DNA from 2 places in the Pseudomonas sp. NPDC089530 genome. Region 2 is predicted to be linked to the other one. Evidence: predicted binding sites of a transcription regulator. Region 2 holds the regulator's gene; the other holds the start of a gene.
The links. The regulator FliA, encoded in region 2, starts transcription of late flagellar genes. The targets are predictions, from matches to a motif close to CTAAAGTTTNNNNNNNNNNNGCCGNTAA.
Positions count from the first base shown of each region.

Region 1: a site for FliA is predicted at 6,144-6,171, ahead of flgM (flagellar biosynthesis anti-sigma factor FlgM). Genes of this name have one in related genera too.

Region 1 is NZ_JBNNVU010000084.1:979-13,457, forward strand. Features, by position in the region: gene flgE (flagellar hook protein FlgE) at 215-1,540, opposite strand; gene flgD (flagellar hook assembly protein FlgD) at 1,571-2,299, opposite strand; gene flgC (flagellar basal body rod protein FlgC) at 2,315-2,758, opposite strand; gene flgB (flagellar basal body rod protein FlgB) at 2,762-3,169, opposite strand; gene cheR (protein-glutamate O-methyltransferase CheR) at 3,415-4,242, opposite strand; gene ACQKQA_RS24005 (chemotaxis protein CheV) at 4,287-5,219, opposite strand; gene flgA (flagellar basal body P-ring formation chaperone FlgA) at 5,295-6,056, shown strand; gene flgM (flagellar biosynthesis anti-sigma factor FlgM) at 6,209-6,529, shown strand; gene ACQKQA_RS24020 (flagella synthesis protein FlgN) at 6,580-7,047, shown strand; gene ACQKQA_RS24025 (flagellar brake protein) at 7,143-7,889, shown strand; gene ACQKQA_RS24030 (MFS transporter) at 7,949-9,319, opposite strand; gene ACQKQA_RS24035 (glutamine synthetase family protein) at 9,389-10,630, opposite strand; gene ACQKQA_RS24040 (sensor histidine kinase) at 10,883-11,575, opposite strand; gene ACQKQA_RS24045 (response regulator) at 11,572-12,479, opposite strand, start outside.
Region 2 is NZ_JBNNVU010000069.1:19,731-28,772, forward strand. Features, by position in the region: gene flhB (flagellar biosynthesis protein FlhB) at 1-901, shown strand, start outside; gene flhA (flagellar biosynthesis protein FlhA) at 1,104-3,233, shown strand; gene flhF (flagellar biosynthesis protein FlhF) at 3,245-4,570, shown strand; gene fleN (flagellar synthesis regulator FleN) at 4,689-5,519, shown strand; gene fliA (RNA polymerase sigma factor FliA) at 5,516-6,256, shown strand; gene ACQKQA_RS22185 (chemotaxis response regulator CheY) at 6,416-6,787, shown strand; gene ACQKQA_RS22190 (protein phosphatase CheZ) at 6,819-7,607, shown strand; partial or broken gene ACQKQA_RS22195 (chemotaxis protein CheA) at 7,620-9,042, shown strand, end outside.

The DNA.
Region 1 (12,479 bases), on a different contig from region 2:
TGTGAGGCTGCACCCGAGGACGAAGCCTTTGCCGCCCCTCCCCCACAAGCATGCAGATCCATTGGAGACCCTTATGCCCCAGATACGGACCTGGCGGCCCGGGCGCAGCCTCGCGGGCTCGGCAGCGGCCGCAGGGTTCAGCCAGCAATTCTGCAGGCACAAAAAAGCCCCTACGGAGAGGGGCTTTTTTTCGAACGCCGTCAGGCAACCATTATCAGGTCATCTGAATGGTGGTCTGCATGATGGTGCTCTCGGTGGAGATGGTCTTGGCGTTCGCCTGATAGTTGCTCTGAGCCTTGATCAGGTTCACCAGTTCGTTGGTCAGGTTGACGTTCGACTCCTCCAGGGAGTTGGACACGATCGAACCCAGGGTACCGGTCTCAGGCGCATCGTAGCCTGGTACGCCCGAGGCGAAGGTCTCCCTCCAGCTGGTGCCGCCTACTGGCTGCAGGCCTTGTTCATTGGTGAAGCTGGCCAGGGAGATCTGACCGATCGGCTTGTTCTGGCTGTTGCTGAAGTTGGCGAACAGGGTACCGGTGCCGTCGATGGTCAGGTTAGTGATCTGGCCAGTGGCGTAGCCGTCCTGCACCGGCAGCGAACGCTGGGTGTCGGCGTTGAACTGAGTGGTGCTGGTCATGGCGATAGTCACGCCAGCCGGATTGGCGCTGGCGCCGTTGGCCTTCCACACACCGTTGGTCACAGTGCCAGGCACCCAGCCAGAGAGGGTCAGGTTATTGCCCGGGTTCGGGGTGGTCGCCGGCGGGGTGATCACCGACACCAGCTTGCCCGCCGAGTCGAAGTTCATGGTCGACGCGACTGGAGCCGTAGCGCCGGTGGTGGTCGGAGCAGAGCCATCGAGGTTACGACCATCGACCAGGGTGTAGGTCTTCCAGGTGTTGGAACCGGTTTTCACCATGTACTGGTCCAGCTTGTGCTCGTTGCCCTGGCTGTCATAGATCGGGGTGCTGAACTGCTTGGTGAAGGTTTCCACCTTGGTCGGATCGAAGGCAAAACCGGTCACGCTCTGGTCAATGACCGGTGCAGTGGAGTTCAGGTTGATGGTGGAGGACACCGCGCTGGTGGCCTTCGGCGACAGGTTCGAGGTGTCGATGCGCAGGTCGCTCAACACACCGTTGATGATCTTGCCGTTGGCATCGACCCCATAACCTTGCAGACGGGCAGTGCCGTCGGTGTTGGTGATGTAGCCGTCCTTGTCGGTCTTGAAGGTACCGGCGCGGGTGTAGGTCAGCGAGCCGTTGTCGCTCAGCACGAAGAAACCCGAACCCTGGATACCCATATCCAGCACGTTGCCGGTGTTGTTCACGTCACCCTGGGTGAACTGCTGGGAAACGTTGGCCAGGCGCACGCCGTTACCGATCGTCTTGCTGCCGCTGCCCAGTTTGGTGGCCGAGTAAATGTCGGCGAATTCGGCACGGGACGATTTGAAACCGGCGGTCGCCACGTTGGCGATGTTGTTGCCGGTCACGTCCAGTTGCTTGTTGGCAGCATAGAGGCCGCTAAGGCCGATATTAAAAGACATGTTCCACTCCTTGTGCCGCGTTAGCCGGCTCTAGATACCAATGGTTTGAACTTTTGAGAGCGCCACGGCGCCGCTCTGACCCGCGAGGTTCAGCATCAGCTCACCGCCGGTCTGGCTGATGGTGACGCTGTTGACCGTCGCAGGCAGGTAGGTGACCAGGCTGGTCGCCTTACCGTCGATCGTTGTGCTGGCCTTGAAGGTGTAAGTACCTGGGTCGGCCTTGGTCCCGTCGGTCTTGGTGCCATCCCAGACGAAGCTGGCGCTGCCGGCTTTCTGGCTGCCCAGGTCGAGGGTCTTGACCGTCTTGCCATCCTTGTCGGAAATAGTCACGGTAAGACCGCTCACGCTGGCAGGCACCGTCACCGAACCGGTCATGCTCTTGGTGGTGTCGACCTGCGCGGTACCGCTCTGCACGATCACCGAGCGCCCGACCAGGGAAGAAGCCTGCAAGGCTTGCGAAGACTTGTAGTTGCCCGCGATCGCCGTGACCGAATCGTTCAACGTGGTAATGCCTTCCAGGCTGCTGAACTGCGCCAGCTGGGCAACGAACGCGCTGTTGTCCTGAGGGTCCAGCGGGTTCTGGTTCTTCAGCTGGGTCACCAGCAGCTTCAGGAAAGCGTCCTTGCCCAGGGAGTTTTTACCCTTGGTGCTGTTGGTAGCCGCCGCCAGACCGTCGTTGCTGGTTTTCGTGGTTTTCTTCGAGGAGTTCGCCAGGATCTCCTTGAGCGTCAGGCCACTGGTGGTATCGGTAACACTCATCTGAGTCGCCCCTTATCACTGACCGAGGGTCAGGACCTTCTGCATCATGGTTTTGGCGGTGTTCATCATTTCTGCGTTGGTCTGGAACGAGCGGCTGGCGGAAATCATGTCGGCCATTTCCTCCACCACGTTGACGTTGGGGTAGTAGACATAACCCTTGGCGTCGGCTGCCGGATGGTTAGGCTCATAACGGGCCTCGAGATTGCTCTGGTCCTCGACCACGCCCAGCACCTGAACGCCCTGACCGGCCGCATCCTGGTTCTGGAACAGCGAGTCGCTGCCGCCGCTTTGCGCGCCCTGGAACATGGTGGCGAACACCGGATGGCGTGCACGGTAGGTCTGGTCGATGCTCGACGAGACCGTCTCGGCGTTGGCGATGTTACTGGCGACGGTGTTCAAGCGAGTGGTCTGGGCACTCATGCCACTACCGGCAATATTGAAAACACTGGCGAGGGACATGGATTACTCTCCGCGCAGGGCTGACACCAGCCCTTTGAATTTGCTGTTGAGCAGCGTGAAGCTGGCCTGGAAGTTCACCGAGTTCTCGGCGTAGTTCGATTGCTCCAGTTGGGCGTCCACGGTGTTCTGGTCGATCGACGGCTGCATCGGCGTGCGGTACAGCAACGACTCGTCGCCACCGCTCAGGCCTTCGGCTTCGATGTGACGGCTGTTGGTCATGTTCAGGGCAAAGGTGCCGTTCTTGGCTTTCTCGTTCTGCTCGGCGAGCACGGCGGAGAAATCCAGATCCCGAGCCTTGTAGTTCGGGGTATCGGCGTTGGCGATGTTGTTGGCCAGCACCTCGGCGCGCTTGGCGCGAAAGCCAAGAGCCTGTTCATGAATGCCGAGCGCTTTATCGAAGCTGATGCTCATGTCGGGAAACCTTCGACCAGATTTTTCGTAAGCAGGACATAGCAAGCGCCGTGCCAATTACTTAAAGCCCGTAAACCAAGGCTTTGCGGGCAGCGGCAAAGCGGCAATGCCAGAAAAGCGGCAAGGCATTTCCGCGAAACGCCAGCAAAGCGGCAATGCCTGCATTGCCGCCCTCCTCTTGCCGATGGAATCGCAGGCATAAAAAAAGAGGCCCGAAGGCCTCTTCCTTGCAACAACGACAATCCTTACTTCGCCTGGTAGATGATCCCAGGGCTGCACTGCACCATCTGATAGTGGTCCGGCAATCCATTGAGCGCTTCGGAAGCCCCGAGAAACAGGTAACCGCCCGGCTTCAGGGTGCTGTGAATACGCATCAGGATGTCCTTCTTCACCTCAGCGGAGAAGTAGATCAACACATTGCGGCAGAAGACGATGTCGAATTTGCCCAGGCTGGCATAGCTGTCCAGCAGGTTGAACGAGCGGAATTCGACACGGCTCCTGATCGGTGCCTTGACCACCCAGCGCCCCGGCCCCTTGGGGTCGAAATAGCGCTGCAGGCGGTCAGCCGACAAACCGCGGCCGATCGCCAGGCTGTCGTACTCGCCGGTCTTGCAGTTGTTCAACATGGTCCCGGACAGGTCGGTGGCAACGATCTGCACCCCCATCTTCAGTTGCCCTATGTTGGTCTTCTCGAACTCGTCGATCGACATGGATAACGAATAGGGTTCCTGCCCCGAGGAACAGGCCGCCGACCAGATCCGCAGACGCTGGTTGGGGCTGGCCTTGATCGCCTCAGGCAAGACCTTGTTCTTCAAGACCTCGAATGGGTAGGTATCGCGAAACCACAGGGTTTCGTTGGTCGTCATGGCATCGACCACCATCTCGCGCAAACCGCTGCGCGGTTGGCTCTGGATGCGCTGAACCAGCTCGCCGAGGGATTTGATGCCTTGCTGTTCCATCAGTTTGTTGAGACGGCTCGACACCAGATATTGCTTGTTCTCGCCCAGCAAGATCCCACAGGCTTTTTCCAGGAACACCCGGAATTGTTCGAAATCCAAATTACCCGTAGACAAAGATGCCGCCTCTTAAATCGTGTGACTGCCAGGGACGCATATCCCTAGCTGTTATCTGCTGCTTTGATCCGGTCGACAACCCGGGATGCCAGGTCATCAGGACGAAACTTGGCAAGGAAGTCATCAGCACCGACCTTCTTCACCATCGCCTGATTGAATACACCTGACAACGAAGTATGCAGGATGATATGCAGCTTTTGCATGCGTGGATCGTTGCGTATTTCGGCCGTAAGGGTGTAGCCATCCATCTCCGGCATCTCGATGTCGGAGATCATCATCAGAAACTCTTCTTCAGGCTTCTTGCCCTCGTCGACCAGCTTGCGCAGGTAGTCCAGCGCCTGTCGGCCGTCGTTCAAGGCCACCACTTCGACCCCTACGGTCTGCAGGCAACGCGTGACCTGCTTGCGCGCCACCGACGAGTCATCGACCGTCAGCACCCGCAGTGAAACCGCCTTGTGCTGAGTCTCGACATCCACCACGCCCACCGAAATGGTCTCGGGAGTCGGCGCGACTTCGGCCAGCACTTTCTCGACGTCGATGATTTCCACCAACTGATTGTCGACCCGCGTCACCGCCGTCAGGTAGTGATCGCGCCCCGTCCCCTTGGGTGGCGGATGGATCTCCTCCCAGTTCATGTTGACGATGCGTTCGACCGACCTCACCAGGAACCCCTGGGTCTTGGTGTTGTACTCAGTGATGATGACGAAGGGGTTGCTCTGATCCTGCAAACCGCCCGAACCGGTGGCCATTGCCAGGTCCAGGATCGGAATGGTTGCCCCCCGAATATTCGCGACACCGCACACCACAGGACTGGACTTGGGCATCAGGGTCAGTTTGGGGCATTGCAGCACCTCCCGAACCTTGAACACGTTGATCCCATAGAGCTGCTCCCCGTCGAGACGGAACAGCAACAGCTCAAGGCGATTCTGCCCTACCAGTTGCGTGCGCTGGTTCACCGAATCCATTACACCAGCCATGCCCAGACTCCCCAAAGCTTTAAGCTCCGACGCACGCTCATCGCTAAACGGCACGGCGCTTGCTTTTTAACTGTTATGAACGCCAAAACGACATTTTCCCGACGCCTGACATCAAACTACCGCAAATTGCTGTGCGGGCTATCGGCTTTGTTTCTCTTAAACCCTGGGCATCCTGCCGTTGCTGACTCGGTAACCCTGCCTGATCTACTTATCGGCGTCACTCAGGGGTTTCTTGAATTCACCGTAGAAGACTACCTCGCCACCAGTCAAACCCCGGGCCGCTACGAGATCCAGGTCAACCGGCTCGACCCGCGGCTGCGCATGCCGCAATGCGACAAGGAATTGACAGCGACCCTGGAAAGCCCGGCACAACCCCTGGGGCGGGTGACCGTGCGCGTGCGCTGCGACGGCGCTTCGCCCTGGACCGTATTCGTTCCCGCCCAGGTCAAGCTGTTCCGCGAAGTGGTCACCACCACCCGGCCGCTCAAGCGCGCGGGAATCATCAACCCTGAAGATGTGATGCTGCGTGAGCGCGATATCGGCCAGATCAACCAGGGTTATCTGACCTCGGTGGACCAGGCCATCGGACAGAGACTTGTCCGACCAATGGTCGCCGACCAACTCGTCACCCTGGTTCATCTGGAGCAGGCAGAAGTGGTGCGCAAGGGCGATCAGGTGGTGATCTCCGCCCGCAGCGGCACGCTAAATGTCAAAATGCCGGGCGAAGCCTTGTCCAATGGCGGCATGAGCGAGCAGATACGAGTCAAGAACCTCAACTCGCAACGGATCATCAAGGCACGGATCACAGCGCCTGGACAGGTGGAAGTCGCTATGTAGACGGACTGGCGCCACGCACGCTTGCCCCCTAAACTGTGGCCCATGCAAGGGCAACAGCGGCGCGCGCGGGCTTATCGATATTCGAGCCTAAAGTTTTCCGGGGTATTGCCGAAAACAAGTCAAGCGTCCAAATACCCAGAGGTTTTTTTACCATGGTCATCGATTTCAGCCGTTTAAACAGCTCTCCCTCACTCACCGGCAGCACGCGCACCAGCGCCAGCAAGGAAACCGGCGACGCCGAAAAATCCGCGCCGCTGAACGCTCCAGCCGAACAGACCACTGTCAGCGGGGAGTCGGTACACCTCAGCAATGAGGCTCAACAGTTGCAGAAGATCACTGACAAGCTGCGCGATCAGCCTGCCGTCGACAACGCCCGCGTGGCCGAGTTGAAGCAAGCGATTGCCGATGGCAGCTATAAAGTCGACAGCAACCGTGTAGCCAGCAAACTGCTCAACTTCGAAGCCCAGCGCTAGCCAATAAGGCCTGCGCCAGTTTTTTGGACGCTTAAAACCCAAGGCCATACATGCACGACTCTAATTTGCTGCAACTGATCACTGACGACTTTGCTCCAGCTCAACAATTGCTGGAATTGCTGCGCACCGAATCCCTTGCCCTGCACGGTCGCGACATGCCGCTGCTGGAAGACATCCTTGCGCAGAAGCAAGCCTTGATCATTTTGCTCGAGCAGCATGGCCGCAAACGCAGCGAAATTCTCGCCAGCCTGAATCTTCCCGCCAGCCGCTCCGGCCTGGAACAACTGGCCAGCCATTCTTCGATTGGCGACGAGTTATTGACCCAGAGCGACGTGCTGACGCAAATGCTCACCGATTGCCAGGCCGCGAACGAACTCAACGGTCGCTCGATCCAGGTTCAACAGGCCACCACCGCCAATCAGTTGAAAATTCTCACCGGTGGCGAGCCTCCAGCCCTCTATGATGCCCGTGGCTCAACCGCCAAGCTCGCGAAGCCTCGCCCGCTCAGCCAAGCATGAGCCCCGAGATGAGCGCGCCCTATCAAGTCGCGGAACATGCTGGCAGAATGCCAGATTTTGTGTTTAGTCATATTTTGTCTGGAGATTGATGAACCGTGTTCAATGCCGCAAACGCAGAAGATACGCCGCAGCCGCCCAAGGTGCTCACCACGCCCCGGGAAATCACCTCCACGCTGCGCCTGCTGCAAGACAGCCATGACCCGCTGATCATCACTTTCCACGAACGCAGCCAGCGCTTCCAAAGCTACCTGGTCGAGACCGACCGTGACGGCAACATGATTGCCCTGGACGAAATGATCCCTCGCGACGGCGAACGCTTCATGCTCGCCGGCGAACCGTTTCGCGTCGAAGGCTTTCACGAGGGCGTGCGCATCGCCTGGGAAAGCAACGGTATCCCGACCATCGACGAATCCAATGGCGGGCGCTGCTACCGCGGCACACTGCCGGACGAAGTGGTCTATCACCAGCGCCGCAACGCCTTCCGGGCAGCGCTGAAGCTGGCCCAACTGGTCGACATCGAACTGGGCGGCGAAAAACTCAAAGCGCCCATTACCGGCAAACTGCTGGATATCTCCGCCACCGGCTGCAAGCTGCGTTTCGATGGCGACATCTCCAGCCGCCTGCAGCTGGGCCAGGTCTACGAGCGCTTTATCGCCGCCCTGCCCTTCGGCAGCATGACCGCGCCGGTGGAACTGCGCTACCTGCACCACGAAGAGAAGATCGACACCACCTTCGCGGGCGTGCGCTTCCACAACATGAGCGGCCTGGTTCAACGCCAGGTCGAGCGTTTTGTCTACCAGTTGCAACGCGAGGCGCGGCGCTTCGACAAAGACGACTTCTGAGACGCGAAGGTCGATCAAAAAACGGGTAGTCCCTTGCGGTAACTGCCCGTTTTTTGTTTCTAGAGCTTGGCCCCACTGAGTTCGTCCGGCCCGGGATCATCCGGCTTCGCCAACGGCTCCTCAATCTCATCCGCCGCTTGTGCCGGCGCTTCAGCCTCCGGCGCACTGCCCTGCTGCATCTGGTCCTGCACCACCTGCTCGTCGACCCGAGGGTCGAGTGCCGCCACCAGTGGCGAGCTGGCCATGCTGTCCGGCATCGCCACGTGATGCAGCGGCGCATCGTCGACCTGATGCAGGTTGGTCACGGCTTTCGGCCGGATGCGCCAGACCAGGACCAGGGCAAAGAAGCAAAAGAAGGCATACAGCATCTGGCTGCCGAACAACTTCATCAGCACGCCTGCGACCAAGGGGCCGACACTGGCCCCCACGCCATAGGTCACCAGCAACATGGCGGTCAACGAAACCCGTCGATCACCTTCGACATGGTCGTTGGAAAACGCCACCGCCAGCGGATAGAGGCAGAACTGCATCAGCGAACACAGGAACCCCAGGGCGAACAGCATCTCCAGCGGCACCTCGGGCAGAATCGCCAACGGCAAGGCCGCCACCACCAGGAAGCAGGCGAAGCAGCGAATCAACAGGGCCCGGTCATAACGATCGGACAGCCAGCCCAGCGGCCACTGCACCAACAACCCGGCAAAAATGCAGCTGCCCATGAACAGGCCGACCAGCTCGGTGCTCAAGCCCTGCTGGGAGGCATACAACGGCGCCAGACCATAGAACGAACCGACGATCAGCCCCGCCCCGAGCACCGTGCTCAGCGACTGCGGAACGCGCTTGATGAAAAACCGCGGTTCCATGGGGGCCGGATGCAACGGCGCCGGGTGAATGCGCCGGGTCATTGCCACCGGCACCAGGCACAGGGCAAAACACAGGGCCACCAACATCAGCAGTTCAGGCCCGAGGGCCGGGTGCATGACCAGAATCAGCTGCCCCAGGACCAGCCCCAGGTACGAGGCGATCATATAGCCACTGAACACCACCCCGCGCTGCCCGGCCCCGGCCTGCTCGTTGAGCCAGCTTTCGATGACCATGTATTGGCACATCATGCCCAGGCCGACGACCGTGCGCAGCACCAGCCAGGCCGGCAACCAGTCCACCAGGCCATGCCCCAGGACCGCCGCGCCGACGATGCCGGCGCAAGTGGCATAGGCCCGGATATGGCCAACCCGGGCAATCAGCCGATGGCCGATTTTCCCGCCCAGCACCAGGCCGAAATAGTTGGCCGCCATCAAGGCACCCACCCACAACCCGTCGACATGATCGGCGGCCAGGCGCAACGCCAGGTAGGTACTGAGCAAGCCCGAACCGATCAGCATCATCAGCGAGGCGAAATAAAGCGCTCGAAAGGATTTCCAGATTTGGCGCATCGGCGTTCCGAGCGGCTCCTTGAGTTGAGTGTCGGGCCACCTGAAGATAACCCGACTGCGACGGTTCGGTTAAGCCTGGGCTGCTAAAACACGCCGCTCCCAGGGCGTTATTTCATCAAGGAAACTGGTCAGTTCCATGCTCTTCGAAGCGATGTAGCCTTCGATGAACTCATTGCCGAACAATTCCCTGGCCAACTGACTACGTTTCAGACGCTCAAGGGCAGCATGCAAGGTACAAGGCAAAGATAAACTGTCCGGCACCGAAAACTCGCCCTGAATCGCCGGCGTCGGCTCCAGCTCGTTTTCGATACCGTGCAACCCTGCCGCGAGGCTCGCGGCGATCGCCAGATAGGGGTTGGCGTCGGCGCCCGGCAAGCGGTTCTCGACCCGCCGCGCTATCGGCGAACTGGCCGGAATACGCAGGCCAGCCGCGCGATTGTCATGGGACCAACAGGCGTTGTTCGGCGATGCATACGGGTGGCACAGGCGCTGGTAGGAATTGACGTTCGGCGCGAACAGCGCGGTGAAATCCGCCAATCCCGCCTGCAGCCCACCAATGAAATGACGGAACATCGCGGTGGGCTCGCCGGCCTCATCACTGAACACATTCCGTCCGCTGGCCGAGTCGACCAGGCTCTGGTGAATATGCATCGAACTGCCCGGGGTATGCGCCAGGGGCTTGGCCATGCATACCACGGTCAGGCCATGCTTGAGCGCCACTTCCTTGAGCAGATGCTTGAACAGGAAGGTCTGGTCGGCCAGCAACAACGGATCGCCGTGCAGCAGATTGATCTCGAACTGGCTGACGCCCATTTCATGCATGAAGGTATCGCGCGGCAGCCCCAGTGCCGCCATGCAGGCATAGACCTCATTGAAGAACGGCCGCAAGCCGTTGTTGGAACTGACACTGAATGCCGAATGCCCGTCTTCGCGACGACCATCCAGACCGAGGGGAGGCTGGAAGGCCTGGGTCGGATCGGTATTGGGAGCGAACACGAAAAACTCCAGCTCGGTCGCCACCACCGGTGCCAGGCCGCGAGCGGCGTAGCGGGCGATAACCTGCTTGAGCTGGCCACGGGTGGAAAGGCGCGAACTCTCCCCGCCCAACTCGTCCGCGTCACAGATCGCCAGTGCCCGCGGCTGCTGGCTCCAGGGCAGACGATGAATCTGTTGCGGATCGGCATTGAGCGCCAGGTCGCCGTCGTCGCTGCCGTAGAAACGCGCAGGCGGATAGCCCCCCATGATGCATTGCAACAGCACCCCACGCGCCATCTGCAGACGCCGCCCTTCGAGGAAACCCTCAGCGGTCATCACCTTGCCCCGTGGCACGCCGTTCAGGTCCGGAGTGACACATTCAATCTCGTCAATGCCCGTCAATCGCTGTGCGAGTGAACTGCGGCCATCGGTTGTCATGACTCAATCCTTGTTGTTGTACGAGCCGAGAACGGCGACCCGTACAAAATAGGCTCCGGCTGTTCGGAATATCAAGCAGCCCCGAACAAAAAGCCATCGGACCAGGTACACAACGCAAGGCGGAGAAACCCTAAAGGGTCGGCAACCGCCTCACGGCAGATAAAGACTGAAGACACCGCCGCCCAGCGGCCCGCCGTTGCGGATCTCGGTACGCCCGCAGACGCCATTGCGCTGATGCAACGCGGCAATGCGCCCGGCGAAGTACAACCCCAGGCCGGTACTGCCGCTGCTGTGATTGATACCTTGCGCGTAGTCGGCCTGGTTATCGATCATCTGCTGCGGATAGCCCTCGCCATCGTCGTTGATGGTCAGCACCGTCTGCCCGGCTTCATCGTGCACGCTGATCAGCAGCGCATGGCGCGCATAACGAATGGCGTTGTTGATGCAGTTGGCGAGCACCGAGGCGATGAGCTCCCGATCGAAGAACCCCAAGGGCGTCAAAGGATCGACTTCATAGGTCGCGGCGATGCCACGACTGGCGAACACGTCCTGATGGCTGACCAATTGCGCTTCGATGAAGTCATCCAGCTCGTGATAGCCCGGCTGCACCGGCAACTGGTTGACCCCCAGCTTGTAGAGGCCCAGCAGTTGCACCAGCATGCCGTTGAGATGGGCGAATTCGAACTCCATCACCCCCTGCTCCGGCGTGCGCTGCTGCGCCGACGGCAACCCGGCCAGCCATTTGGCATGCGCCTGCATGAGCAGGGTCAGGGAGTTTTTCATGTCGTGCACGGTGGAAGCGATCACCGTGGAGAAGTCGAGAGCCTGTTCGTGAGTATTCATTCGCCAAACGCCTTGCTTCGCAGCTTCTGATAACGCGGATAACGCGCGTCGGTGTCGGGCATCAGGCCGACCATTTTCAGGCAGGTCCGACACTCTTCCAGCAGCGCCGCATCCTGCGTGATGTCGGTGCCGTGCAACAACGACTGCGCCATGTTCAGGGCAATACTGATGTTCTTCGGCTGCATGGCCAGGGCCCGACGGAACAGGTCCCGGGCTTCGGCCAGCGCACCGGCCTTGTAACTGCGCACACCCTGACGGTTCATGTCAGCCGCGGCATTGGCCGAGTTGAGGATCTCCGGGTCGTCGGTGAGCTTGGCGATGCCTTCCATTACCTTCGGGTCGTCGCCGTAGATTTCCGCGCAGTTTTTCAACATCGAGGCACCGGCATTGGCCTGCCCCAGCATCTGCAACTGCTTGGCGACCACCAATGCTGCCTCGGGACTCATGAACTGCTCCATCCCATCCAGGCGCAGCATTGCCTGCTCGGTGAGCTTGTCTGCGGTTTCCGCATCATTGAGCAACAGGCTGGTGGCCTTCATCAGCCGCGCCCGGATCTGCAAGCCCGGATCGCTAGGGTTTTCCTTGGCCACCGCACTCAGGGTGCTGTTGATCTCCAGGCGCGTCCGGGTATCCAACCCCCTTTCGCTGCCCTTGCTGATCAGCGCATGCGCCAGGCCAAGGTTGCTTTCCGGATCCTTGAAACGCGACTGCGCCCCTTGGGATACCGCCTGGCGATAGGCCCTGGAGGCCGTGTCGAAATCTTCGTTGGCCATCGCCAGCTTGCCCAGCAGCGCTTGTCTGCGCACGGCCAGCGGCGACAGGCGCACCGCCTCTTCCAGTACGCTCTGGGCGCGCTTGGAATCCCCTTCGGCGACCAGCACTTCAGCCATGCCGTCGTAGAGCG
Region 2 (9,042 bases):
GGGCTTGTACCTGCTGCATTCGGGCAAGATCGCGATCCTTGCCGCGATGCCGATCCTGATTCCCCTGGTGCTGGCGGCGCTGATCGGTCCCATTTCCCTGGGTGGCTGGCTGTTCTCCACCAAGAGCATGGCGCCCAAGTTCAGTCGCATGAACCCCCTCAGCGGGATGAAGCGTATGGCTTCCCCGACCTCGCTGATCGAGCTGGTCAAGGCCTTCGCCAAGTTCGTGGTGGTGCTCTTCGTCGCGCTGTCGGTGCTGTCTTCGGATATCGACGACTTTCTGCAGATCGCCCATGAGCCCTTGGAGCGGGCCATCGCCCACAGTGTCCGGCTGGTGGCCTGGAGTACCTTGTGGATGGCCTGCGGGCTGATCCTGATCGCGGCGGTGGACGTGCCGGTACAGCTGTACCAGAGCTACAAGAAACTGTTGATGACCAAGCAGGAAGTGCGGGACGAGCACAAGGACCAGGAGGGGCGGCCCGAGGTCAAACAGCGTATTCGCCAGACCCAGCGCGAGATGTCGCAGCGACGGATGATGGCGGCGATCCCCGAGGCGGATGTGGTCATCACCAACCCGACCCACTATGCGGTGGCGCTCAAGTACGACGCCGAGAAGGGCGGGGCACCGGTATTGCTGGCCAAGGGCACTGATTTCCTGGCGCTGAAGATTCGCGAGATCGCGGTGGCCAACGAGGTGCTGTTGCTGGAGTCGCCGGCGCTGGCGCGTTCGATCTACCACTCCACCGAGCTGGAGCAGGAAATTCCTGGCGGGCTCTATCTGGCGGTGGCCCAGGTGCTGGCCTACGTCTATCAGATTCGCCAGCACCAGGCCGGCAAGGGCAAGCGCCCCGAGCCCCTCAAGGATCTGCCGATTCCGCCGGATCTGCGCCGCGATTCCTGAGTTTCTCGAGTTGTGCAGGGTCGATGATCCTGCACGGCTCGAGCTGGCTCGCGATGGCGCTGAACGTGACTTTTGCAGTGGTTGATGGCGCAACGCCATAAATCAGTTCGAGCATCGGGCCAAAGTTGGAAAGCTTCTTGCAATACCCGCCCTGCGCCGCTTCCAGGCGTCAAAAGTTTGCTTTAGGGAACGGGGAATACCGGTGGATCGCTCTCAGTTAATCAGCACGGCTCGCACTAACCTGACTGAACTCAGTCGGGGGAACCTGGGTGTGCCGCTGTTGCTGCTGGTCATGCTGGCCATGATGATGCTGCCGGTGCCGCCGTTCCTGCTGGACGTGTTCTTCACCTTCAACATCGCGCTGTCGATCGTCGTGCTGCTGGTTTGCGTGTACGCCTTGCGGCCTCTGGATTTTGCGGTATTCCCCACCATCCTGCTGGTGGCGACCCTGTTGCGCCTGGCGCTGAACGTGGCGTCCACGCGGGTGGTGATGCTCCACGGCCAGGACGGCCACGCCGCCGCGGGCAAGGTGATCCAGGCCTTCGGCGAAGTGGTGATCGGCGGTAACTATGTGGTCGGTATCGTGGTGTTCGCGATCCTGATGATCATCAACTTCGTGGTGGTGACCAAGGGTGCCGGGCGTATCTCCGAGGTGAGCGCGCGCTTCACCCTCGATGCGATGCCGGGCAAGCAGATGGCCATCGACGCCGACCTCAACGCCGGCCTGATCGATCAGGCCCAGGCCAAGGCGCGGCGCCAGGAAGTGGCCCAGGAGGCCGAGTTCTACGGCTCCATGGACGGTGCCAGCAAGTTCGTCCGCGGCGACGCCATTGCCGGCCTGCTGATCCTGTTCATCAACCTGATCGGCGGTATGGCGGTCGGTATCTTCCAGCACAACATGTCCTTCGGCGATGCCGGCCGGGTGTACGCGCTGCTGACCATCGGTGACGGTTTGGTGGCGCAATTGCCGTCGCTGCTGCTGTCTACCGCGGCCGCGATCATGGTGACCCGTGCCTCCGGTTCCGAGGACATGGGCAAGCAGATCAACCGGCAGATGTTCGCCTCGCCCCGGGCCCTGGCCGTCGCTGCCGGCCTGATGGCGGTGATGGGCCTGGTGCCGGGCATGCCGCACTTTTCCTTCCTGAGCATGGCGGCCCTGGCGGCCGGCGCGGCGTACCTGTTCTGGAAGCGTCAGAACGTGGTCAAGGCCCGCGCCCTGGAAGAGGTCCAGCGCCAGCAGGACCTGCTGCCTTCGCCGGCCCGGGCCCTGGAAACCAAGGAGCTGGGTTGGGACGACGTGACCCAGATCGACATGATCGGCCTGGAAGTCGGCTACCGCCTGATTCCCCTGGTGGACCGCAACCAGGGCGGGCAATTGCTGGCACGGATCAAGGGCGTGCGCAAGAAGCTGTCCCAGGACCTGGGCTTCCTCATGCCGACCGTGCACATTCGCGACAACCTCGACCTGGCGCCGAGCGCCTACCGGCTGACCCTGATGGGGGTGATCCTGGCCGAGGCCGAGATCTACCCGGATCGCGAACTGGCGATCAACCCGGGGCAGGTCTACGGCTCGCTCAATGGCATCACCGCCAAAGATCCGGCCTTCGGCCTGGAGGCGGTCTGGATCGAGATCAGCCAGCGCGCCCAGGCGCAGTCGCTGGGTTACACCGTGGTCGACGCCAGTACTGTGGTCGCCACCCACCTCAACCAGATTCTGTACAAGCACTCCAGCGAGCTGATCGGCCACGAAGAAGTCCAGCAGCTCCTGCAATTGCTGGCCAAGGGCTCGCCAAAGCTGGCGGAAGAGCTGGTGCCGGGCGTTCTCTCCCTGTCCCAGTTGCTCAAGGTGCTGCAGGCGCTGCTGGCCGAACAGGTGCCGGTGCGGGATATCCGCAGCATCGCCGAAGCCATCGCGAACAATGCCGCCAAGAGTCAAGATACTGCCGCTCTGGTGGCGACCGTGCGCGTCGGATTGTCGCGCGCCATCGTGCAAAGCATTGTAGGGACTGAGTCTGAGCTGCCTGTGATCACCTTGGAACCAAGGTTGGAACAAATCTTGCTCAATAGTCTGCAGAAGGCAGGACAAGGCTCGGAAGAGGGCGTTCTGCTGGAGCCAAGCATGGCTGAGAAGCTGCAGCGTTCGTTGATCGAAGCCGCGCAGCGCCAGGAAATGCAAGGTCAACCGGTGATTCTGCTGGTAGCCGGTCCGGTTCGCGCGATGCTCTCGCGCTTCGGGCGCCTGGCGGTCCCGGGCTTGCACGTGTTGGCCTATCAGGAAATTCCCGACAACAAGCAAGTGACCATCGTTGCGACAGTAGGGCCCAACGGCTGAGGTAGTGGGTTATGCAAGTTAAGCGTTTTTTCGCCGCCGATATGCGTCAGGCCATGAAGCTGGTTCGTGATGAGCTGGGCGCCGACGCCGCCATCATTGGCAACCGCCGCATCGCCGGCGGTGTCGAACTGACGGCTGCCCTGGATTACAAGCTGTCGGCCCTGGCGCCCCGGGTGCCGAACATGGAGCTCGAGGACGAGCTGCGCAAGACTCAATCGCGCATCGTCACCGCCCAGGCCGAGCTGAGCCTGCGTGGCGATGGCGACACCAATGCCAACACCAATCGCCAGCTGTTCGCCGGCCTGCCGCTGACCGCCGCCGAGCCGCTGATCGAACCCACCTTCAGTGAGCCGCAGCGTCCGGCCCCGGTCGTCGCCGCGCCGGCCGCCGTCGATCCGCGGGCATTCGACTCGATGCGTTTCGAACTCAATGGCCTGCGCGAGCTGCTGGAAGTCCAGCTCGGTTCCCTGGCCTGGAGCCAGTTGCAAGGCAGCCGGCCCGAGCAGGCCAACCTCTGGCGGCGCCTGCAGCGTATCGGCCTGTCCGGTCCGCTGGCCCGCGACCTGCTGGCGCTGATCACGGACATCGACGAGCCTCGCCAGGCCTGGCGCATGCTGCTGGCCCACCTGGCGCGGATGATCGTGATCCCGGAAGCCGAGCCGCTGGAAGAGGGCGGTGTGATCGCCATGGTCGGCCCCGCCGGCATGGGCAAGACCACCACCCTGGCCAAGCTGGCGGCCCGCTACGTTCTCAAGTACGGCGCACAGAACATCGCGCTGGTGAGCATGGACAGCTACCGCATCGGCGCCCAGGAGCAGCTCAAGACCCTGGGCCGCATCCTCAATGTCTCGGTGACCCATGTCGACCCGGGCCAGTCCCTGGCCCAGGCCCTCGATCCGCTGCTGCGCAAGCGCGTGGTGCTGATCGATACTGCCGGTCTGCAAGCCAGCGACCCGGCCCTGCGCATGCAGCTGGAAAGCCTGGCCGGTCGCGGGATCCGCGCAAAAAATTATCTGGTCTTGGCAACCACCAGCCAGAAACAGGTTCTAACCGCCGCATACCACAGCTACAAGCGTTGCGGGCTGGCCGGCTGCATCCTGACTAAACTGGATGAAACCGCCAGCCTTGGTGAGGTGCTGAGCCTGGCGATCAGTCACGAACTCCCCGTTGCCTATCTGACCGATGGCCCACGGATTCCAGACGATCTGCACTTGCCGCGCCGGCACCAGCTGGTCAGTCGTGCGGTGAGCGTGCAGATGCAGGAAGAACCCAGCGAAGAAGCCATGGCCGACATGTTCGCTGACCTCTACCACAACCCGGCCAAACGGGTGGGCTGAGGGATTCATGAAAAGATTGCAATGTACCTACATCGATGGTCTGCCAGGCATTGTTCCGTTGGTGAACGCGCAGCCAGTTATGTGGCCCCGTCTAAGTAAGACAAGGTAAAGAAAGAACATGGGCAGCATGCATCCCGTACAGGTGATCGCGGTGACCGGCGGCAAAGGTGGCGTCGGCAAGACTAACGTGTCAGTGAACTTGTCCCTGGCCCTAGCGGAGCTCGGTCGGCGCGTCATGCTGCTGGACGCCGACCTGGGGCTGGCGAACGTCGACGTCCTGCTGGGTCTGACGCCCAAACGGACCCTTGCCGATGTCATCGAAGGCCGCTGCGAGCTGCGCGACGTGCTGCTGCAGGGGCCGGGCGGCATCCGTATCGTGCCGGCGGCGTCCGGCACCCAGAGCATGGTGCACCTGAGCCCGGCGCAGCATGCCGGTCTGATCCAGGCCTTCAGCGATATCGGCGACAACCTCGACGTACTGGTGATCGACACCGCTGCGGGTATCGGTGACTCGGTAGTCAGTTTTGTCCGCGCCGCCCAGGAAGTGCTGCTGGTGGTCTGCGACGAGCCGACCTCGATCACCGATGCCTACGCGCTGATCAAGCTGCTCAATCGCGATTACGGCATGAACCGCTTCCGCGTGCTCGCCAACATGGCGCAGAGCCCCCAGGAAGGTCGCAACCTGTTCGCCAAGTTGACCAAGGTCACTGATCGCTTCCTGGACGTGGCTCTACAATACGTCGGCGCCGTGCCTTACGACGAATGCGTGCGCAAGGCCGTGCAAAAGCAGCGTGCGGTCTATGAGGCGTTTCCCCGTTCGAAGTGCGCGCTGGCCTTCAAGGCCATTGCACAGAAAGTCGATACCTGGCCATTGCCGGCCAACCCACGTGGGCATCTGGAATTTTTCGTCGAGCGACTCGTGCATCAAACAGCGGGACCGGTGCTATGAGCGCCAGCGGCTTCAATCTTTACCGCAAGTCGGCACGTGACAGCCAGTACGAACTGATCGAGCGCTATGCGCCGCTGGTCAAGCGTATTGCCTATCACCTGCTGGCGCGCTTGCCGGCCAGCGTCCAGGTCGAGGACCTGATCCAGGCCGGGATGATCGGCCTGCTCGAAGTGTCGACCAAGTACGACGCGAGCAAGGGCGCGAGTTTCGAGACCTACGCGGGTATCCGTATCCGTGGGGCGATGCTCGACGAGGTGCGTAAAGGTGACTGGGCGCCGCGTTCGGTGCATCGCAATACCCGGATGGTGAGTGACGCGATCCGCGCAATTGAAGCTAAAACCGGTCGCGACGCTAAAGATCATGAAGTTGCGGCCGAACTTCAATTGAGTCTCGATGATTATTACGGGATTTTGAACGACACCTTGGGCAGTCGCCTGTTCAGCTTCGACGACCTGTTGCAGGACGGCGAGCATGAAGGGCTGCATGAGGATGGCGCGAGTGCTCATCTCGAGCCGTCGCGCGACCTGGAGGACGAACGTTTCCAGGCTGCGCTGGCGGATGCGATTGCCAATTTGCCGGAGCGTGAGCGACTGGTCTTGGCGCTGTACTACGACGAAGAGCTGAATCTCAAGGAAATCGGTGAGGTCCTGGGGGTCAGCGAATCGCGGGTCAGCCAGTTACACAGCCAGTGCGCGGCCCGTTTGCGGGGGCGTTTGGGGGAGTGGCGAGCGCGCTGACAGGCAGTGTGGGGACACTGCGGACGAGACTGGCACGAGGTTGTCGGTCTTGCGGCGTGTATTCCATGCAGTCGTTGAGTGCTCTGCCTGATTGATTGAATGGCGCGTCCAGGTGCTGGACGCGTTTAAGACTGCTTGGAGGTCGAATTGGACAAGAACATGAAAATCCTCATCGTTGATGACTTCTCAACGATGCGGCGGATCATCAAGAACCTGTTGCGTGACCTGGGGTTCACCAACACGGTCGAGGCCGACGATGGCACCACCGCCATTCCGGTTCTCAACAGTGGGAGCATCGACTTTCTGGTAACGGACTGGAACATGCCTGGCATGACCGGTATCGATCTGCTGCGCCACGTGCGCGCCGATGAAAAACTCAAGCACCTGCCGGTACTCATGGTGACCGCTGAAGCCAAGCGCGAACAGATCATCGAAGCGGCCCAGGCCGGAGTAAACGGCTACGTGGTCAAGCCCTTCACGGCCCAGGCGTTGAAAGAGAAGATCGAGAAGATCTTCGAACGCATTGGTTGATGCGTGGAACCATTCCGCCACGGGGGGAGCTATGGAGCACAACGAATCTTCATTGGGCGATTTTGAATCGACCCTGAAAAAACATGCAGTGGAACTGGTCGACAGCCTTGAAAAGGGCAAGTTCGGCGAAGCAGTGCAACTGATCCATGAGCTCAACCAGACCCGTGACCGCGGCCTGTACCGGGAAGTCGGCAAGCTCACCCGCGAGCTGCATAGCGCCATCGTCAATTTTCAGATTGACCCGCATATGCCGCAAGCCGAGGAAGTTTCACAGATCACGGATGCCACCGAGCGCCTGTCCTATGTGGTCAGGCTGACCGAGGCCGCGGCCAACCGCACCATGGACCTGGTAGAGAGCGCCACCCCGTTGGTCAACGGCCTGAGCAGCGAAGCCCAGGCCCTGAGCGCCGACTGGGGACGTTTCATGCGCCGCGAACTGGGCGCGGAAGAGTTCCGCGATCTGGCCCGCCGCGTGGATGGTTTCCTGACCCGTAGCGAGCAGGAAACGCGCGCGGTCTCGAGCAACCTCAACGACATTCTGTTGGCGCAGGACTACCAGGACCTGACCGGTCAGGTGATCAAGCGCGTGACCCAGTTGGTCACCGAAGTCGAGAGCAATCTGCTCAAACTGGTCCTGATGGCCAGTCAGGTCGATCGTTTTGCCGGTATCGAACATGACCGCGCGGCGATCCTCGCTGAAAAAGATCCGCAAAAACATCTGGCCAAGGGTGAAGGTCCGCAGATTCATGCCGATAAACGTGAAGACGTTGTATCCGGTCAGGACGATGTCGACGATTTGCTTTCCAGCCTTGGATTCTAGGAGCACCCATACATGAGCTTCGGCGCCGATGAAGAGATCCTTCAGGATTTTCTGGTTGAGGCCGGCGAGATTCTAGAGCAACTGTCCGAACAACTGGTCGAGCTGGAAAGCCGGCCAGACGATGCGGACCTGCTCAACGCAATTTTTCGCGGTTTTCACACTGTAAAAGGGGGCGCCGGCTTCCTCCAGCTCAACGAGCTGGTGGAGTGCTGCCACATCGCCGAAAACGTTTTCGACATCCTGCGCAAGGGTGAGCGTCGCGTCGACGCGGAACTGATGGACGTGGTGCTCGAAGCGCTAGACGCGGTGAACGGCATGTTCGGCCAGGTCCGCGAGCGTACCGAGATTACCGCCGCCACCCCGGAACTGCTGGCTGCCCTGGCCCGTCTGGCCGAGCCTGCCGGAGCCGAGGAGGTCGCCGAGCCGGCGGCCGAAGTCGAAATGGCCGCCGAGCCGGTGGCTGAGCCGGTCGCTGAAAGCGAATCGGGCGATATCACCGACAGCGAGTTCGAGCAGTTGCTCGATTCGCTCAATGCCGCCAAGACCGAGGCCCAGGCCCCGGCCGCTGCACCCGTAGCCGAAGGCGAAGCGGCCAGCGACGAAATTACCGATGACGAGTTCGAGTCGCTGCTCGATCAGTTGCATGGCAAGGGCCAGTTCGCAGCGGATGCGGTGGCGCCTTCGGCCGCCGCGCCTGCGGCGGAAAAGGCCGCGGCCAGCGACGAAATCACCGACGACGAATTCGAAGACCTGCTGGACCAGTTGCACGGCAAAGGCAACTTTGCGGTCGATGCGCTGGAGTCCGCGGTGGCCGCGGCGGTACCGCCGGCTGCGCCAAGCGCGGCGGCCGCCGGTAGCGACCTGATCACCGACCAGGAATTCGAATCCCTGCTCGACGAGCTGCATGGCAAGGGCAAGTTCTCCGAAGCGCCGGGCGCTGCGGCGGCGGTCGGCAGCGCAACCGCTGCTGCGGCCCCAGCACCCGCCGCCGTGGCCCAGCCGGCCGCGAAGAAGCCCGAGGCCAAGGCCGAAGCGCCGAAGCCGGCTCCAGCGGCGGCTGCCCCGGCGCCCGCCCGGGCTCCGGCAGCAGCCCGTGCTCCAGCGGCGCCCCCGGCGGAAAAACCGGTCAGCGAAGCTGAAACCACGGTGCGGGTCGATACCGCGCGCCTGGACGAAATCATGAACATGGTCGGCGAGCTGGTGCTGGTGCGTAACCGCCTGGTGCGCCTGGGCCTCAACAGCGGCGACGAAGCCATGTCCAAGGCCGTGTCGAACCTCGACGTGGTCACGGCCGACCTGCAGACCGCGGTGATGAAGACCCGGATGCAGCCGATCAAGAAGGTCTTCGGGCGCTTCCCGCGCCTGGTTCGCGACCTGGCTCGCCAGCTCAAGAAAGAGATCAACCTGGAGCTCGTCGGCGAAGAGACCGACCTCG